2 regions of the Shewanella sp. S1-49-MNA-CIBAN-0167 genome follow, and region 1 is predicted to be linked to the other one. Evidence: riboswitches for the same ligand, from Rfam matches in the RefSeq annotation. Region 1 holds a riboswitch; the other holds the start of a gene.
The links. Region 1 has a riboswitch for lysine ahead of lysC (lysine-sensitive aspartokinase 3). Riboswitches for the same ligand answer to the same signal wherever they lie in the genome.

Region 1 (2,417 bases):
TTCTCTTCGACGCGAACACCACAATGCTGCGATAACTCTTGCAATAATGACTCACTTAACAAGCCGTGTCCGCTCGAATCAGAACCGGTTTTATCTAAGGTCAATGCCACGTTAACTTCAGAGGTGGTAATGAGATCCACCGAAATTTTATGTCGAGCTAAAGTCGCAAACGTTTCTGCTAAAAAACCCTGAGCATGTAACATTTGTAAGCTATGCAAGTTAAGTAATGTTTGATCGCGGCGCAATGCCACAGCTCTAAATACTGGGGTATCGTCTACTTGATGGCGGATCCAAGTTCCGCCCATTTCAGGGGCTTTACTTGATCCCACAAACACCTGAATTTTTTGTCTCACAGCCGGTAAAATGGTGGCGGGATGCAATACTTTAGCGCCAAAGGTGGCCATCTCAGCCGCCTCATTAAAGCTAATTTCGGCAATGGGACGCGCATTAGGGGCAAGCCGTGGATCAGTGGTATAAATACCGGCGACATCGGTCCAAATTTCAACCGCTGTGGCACGGAGCGCTTCAGCCAGTAATGCCGCCGAATAATCACTGCCACCACGGCCTAATGTTGTGGTTCGGCCACTGTCATCAGCTCCAATAAATCCTTGGGTGACAATGATATAACGAGCAAGTAAGGGTTTTAAAAAATCACCAGCAAGCGTTGAAATGACTTCAATCTGTGGTTCTGCACGGCCAAAATAGCTGTCGGTACGCAGCACCTGACGCACATCGAAATGATTTGAAGCGGTGCCTTTTTCCCGAATAACCGCTGAAAATAAAATCGATGAACATTGCTCACCCGTTGACAGCAATTCGTCCATAATCGCTTTGCTGCGATCAAGTTCTAACGATTCACTTAATACTGACATTCGGCTCAGAATTTTATCAATACTGGCCGCCACGTCTTGTGGACGGCCTAATTCATCGAGAATCGCATATTGAATTTGAGCAATTTGCTTAAGGAGTACTAGTCGTCGTTCATCGTTGACATTAGCTTGAGTCAGCTCAACTAATAAATTGGTGACACCACTGGAGGCACTCACCACCACGAGACGAGTGGCTTGGTTAGCCAAGACAATATTGGCACAACGACTCATAGAGGCGTAATCAGCAACCGACGTACCGCCAAATTTGGCTACGACTAATTCTGATGTGGCTATTTCAGGCACCACGGTTTCAAGAACAACAGTTTCAGAGATAATGCTCATACTGATGCCTCCGCAGTTTGCCAAAGACTAGAAAATAAGACGTGATTTACTAACATGATATACGCTCCGAACACACTACGTTCGAAGAGCCTGGTGCTAAGATAACGCACCCTTATAGAAGGGAAACAGCAATCATCACCAGAAGCTCTCCACCAAAAAAAGGTGACAATCGTTAGGATTCAGCCTAAACGACCGATATCAATGTTCGCCAAACAAACTGATACCTCGGCGCTAATCTCCATCATAAGTTGTCATCGGACTGGCATCCTCTCACTTACTACCTAGTTAACGCTCCTCTTCTGTTTCTCCCGAAGGAGAGCTGATGAAAATAGCAACAAATGCCCTAACAAGTCAATCAACAAACCCAGTAAAAAAACACTGTTTTGATAAAAATATCTTTGTTGTTAGATAATCTGTCGTAGCGATAGCGGATCTGTCATTGTTCTATATTAGAAAAAAGCCAATATATACGCAAAAAAAACCAAATAACGCAATTAATCGAGACAATATATATTTTATTGTCTCGATTAATGACTCAAAACATTCAGTAGCGATTAAGCGCTCTAAATTAACCCAGCGCTCATCCAGTATAGAAACTAATCTCTGGCAGTTCATTAACCAGCCGTAATCGCTGATTAAATGCGCCCATTTCAACGTCAGGTTTGATGGTATCAAGACACGCAACCAGAGATATCAAACCTTGATTAACGTAATAAATTGCATGTTGATTTAACTCTCTTCCTAGCTCAACAGCCTGTTCTTTATCAATAAAAACTGCCCAGCTTTTTTCCATATGTGACCAATCAGCGGCCGCACCGATTAAGGCACGATAGGGCCGATTATACTGTTGGATTTTAGATTGAAGCTGATGATCAAGTAAACGATTTTGACTCGGTGAGAGGCTAGTCCCCCGGGGGTTATGAGCGGTAACTATAGCAAATGGGAAATCATTAGAAAGGCGTTGGGTGAACAAAAAATGAGTCGTTTGATATTCATACCACAATGTATCGATAACATTTTCCATAATATTTTTTCGTTAATTAAGCCAAAATGAGTCTAACAATTAGGTTAGATATCGAAAAGATTTGCGATCTAATCACCAGTTTAATACTTAAAAATCATTTATTATTATCAACTTAGTAATATTAATCTTTTATATACTTGACTGTTATATTAATTTTTTAACATTTAATTTGTTAACAAATG
Region 2 (2,417 bases), on a different contig from region 1:
GAGTCACAACATGGTCAATATGATGGCAACTGGCTCCGGTTGATGACAAAATCGTGGTGTCTGAAATAGGCGAACAATGATCACCAAATACAGCACCAGAAAGCACCGCTGCCAGCATAGGTAACATCATAGTGCTATCACTGCCCATCGCCATATCGGCCGCTATCGGTAGCATAATGCCAAAGGTGCCCCAACTCGTTCCGGTTGAAAATGCGGTAATGCCAGCTAATAAAAATAACATTGCTGGTAACAAAGCAAATGGAATGTTGTCAGTAGCCAAACTGGCCATGTACTTACCGGTTTCAAGCTGACCAATTACGCTGGAAATAGTCCAAGCAAATAATAAAATGTAAATTGCAGGTAGCATTGAACGTGCACCAACAGACATTCCTTTGAACAGCATAGTCAGCTCAACTTTCTGCTGGAACGCTAACAATACGGTGACAATCAATCCCACTAAAGATCCAAAAAATAGAGAAAAACTGACGTCTGTATTTTCGAATGCGCCTAACACACTAAACACTTGGTCTTTGGCTACTAATGCCTCAGCGCCACTGGAAACCATAAAGTAAACGGTCGCAAACACTAATATGGCGATAGGTAAAAACAACCCAATCACTTTACCGGTGTCAGCTTCCGGTAAATCGGTCACGGCGCCAGGTGGCTTGCCTTTTGATTCATCAAATAAGTTACCTCGAAGTGCATTAAATTCATGCTGGCGCATTGGACCCACATCTAAGCCAAAAATCGCCACACACACTAATAACAGTAACGAGAACAACGCATAAAAGTTCATTGGGATCATTTGAATGAACACACTTAGATGACCAGAATCAGCAAAACCATGTGCCGTTAAAATACCGCCAATGAGCGCAATAATATATGCCCCCCAGCTCGATACAGGAGAAATAACGCAAATAGGAGCTGCAGTAGAGTCAAGAATATAGGCGAGTTTAGCGCGTGAAATATGATATCTGTCTGTAATAGGTCGAGAAATAGAACCCACAACTAAACTGTTGAAGTAATCATCAATAAAGACTACACAACCGAGAAAAATGGTCATTAACTTAGCATCACGCTTATTACGAATGCGCAGTTTAGCCCAATCGGCAAACGCTCGAGCCGATCCACTCACGGTGATCAGCGCAGTGATCATCCCAAGTACAATTAAAAACCCTAGAATATAGACATTCCATGAACTCAGTTCACCGTCTTTCCAGACAAGCTGGCTAGCGGTTTGCACGATATACTCACCCGTTCCAACCAGCGAAAACTGAGTGAGCAATAAGGCACCAAAAATAATACCTAAACCTAAGGATAATAAAACTTTACGGGTTAATATGGCTAACGTAATTGCCACAAGAGGAGGCAATACAGAAAGAGCCGAATCGGCATAACTTGTCATCATAATAGTTAATTTATGTCTTCGTTGGATACGAATGAAGCAAAACTAAAAATAAGACTAAGCATACACAGAAAGCATATGCACAACTTACTAGTAGCACTCCACAGTAATACCCATTTAATATGAATATCATTATTTTTATCTTATCGATAAAAAACACCATGACAGTGCAGTCCCTTTCAAGAACTGCCCCAACAAATGCGCTTGATAGACCCATTTGCTTCGGCATTGCATCCTTTTATGTTGAATTATTGGCATCACCCAATTCAACATGACTTTTATGCAACGCACCTCTACTTTTGTTGTTTGTACTTAAAGCTCATTACAAACAGCGCGAACATACAACCATAAGTAGCATATGCAATGCCAGTAAAAAACACTTAACCGAAGTGCAAATAACAATAACAATAACTTAAACCACAACCTATTAGCATTAATGTAACGTTTTTACATAAAACACACGCTAGCGTAACGGGCACAGAAATAGCAACGGCATACAAGCGTCGACATTTGAACGGAAACCTCTTTTCAAGATCAGGATAGATCCAGTAATAATCCAAAAGTAATCCAAAAGTAATCCAATAAAAAAGGTTTCTACCTTATGAGTAGAAACCGTTTAGAATCGATCGACAAGACGCTCAATAACACTTCTACATCAGTAGCCATTGCTGACTAGATCAACTCGCATCTCTCTAATTGAAGCCCGATTATACGAGATTATTCAGTGCTGGTACCGCTTCAAATAAATCGGCAACCAGTCCATAATCAGCCACTTGAAAAATAGGTGCTTCTGGATCTTTATTAATCGCTACAATCACTTTTGAATCTTTCATACCGGCAAGATGTTGAATCGCACCAGAAATACCTACCGCAATATACAAGTCAGGTGCGACAATCTTACCCGTTTGACCCACTTGTAAATCGTTTGGCACAAAACCAGCATCCACAGCCGCACGAGATGCGCCAACAGCCGCGCCTAGTTTATCTGCCAATTGCTCTAATAAAGCAAAGT

Region 2: another riboswitch for lysine. It lies ahead of AAEZ00_RS12540 (Na+/H+ antiporter NhaC family protein); the one in region 1 lies ahead of lysC (lysine-sensitive aspartokinase 3).

Annotation. Positions count from the first base shown of each region.
Region 1 covers NZ_JBEOPO010000005.1:58,303-60,719, reverse strand. Annotated here, with positions in the region: gene lysC (lysine-sensitive aspartokinase 3) at 1-1,211, opposite strand, end outside; lysine riboswitch at 1,346-1,518, opposite strand; gene AAEZ00_RS03495 (DUF3293 domain-containing protein) at 1,792-2,235, opposite strand.
Region 2 covers NZ_JBEOPO010000024.1:23,852-26,268, forward strand. Annotated here, with positions in the region: gene AAEZ00_RS12540 (Na+/H+ antiporter NhaC family protein) at 1-1,408, opposite strand, end outside; lysine riboswitch at 1,492-1,709, opposite strand; gene AAEZ00_RS12545 (electron transfer flavoprotein subunit alpha/FixB family protein) at 2,113-2,417, opposite strand, start outside.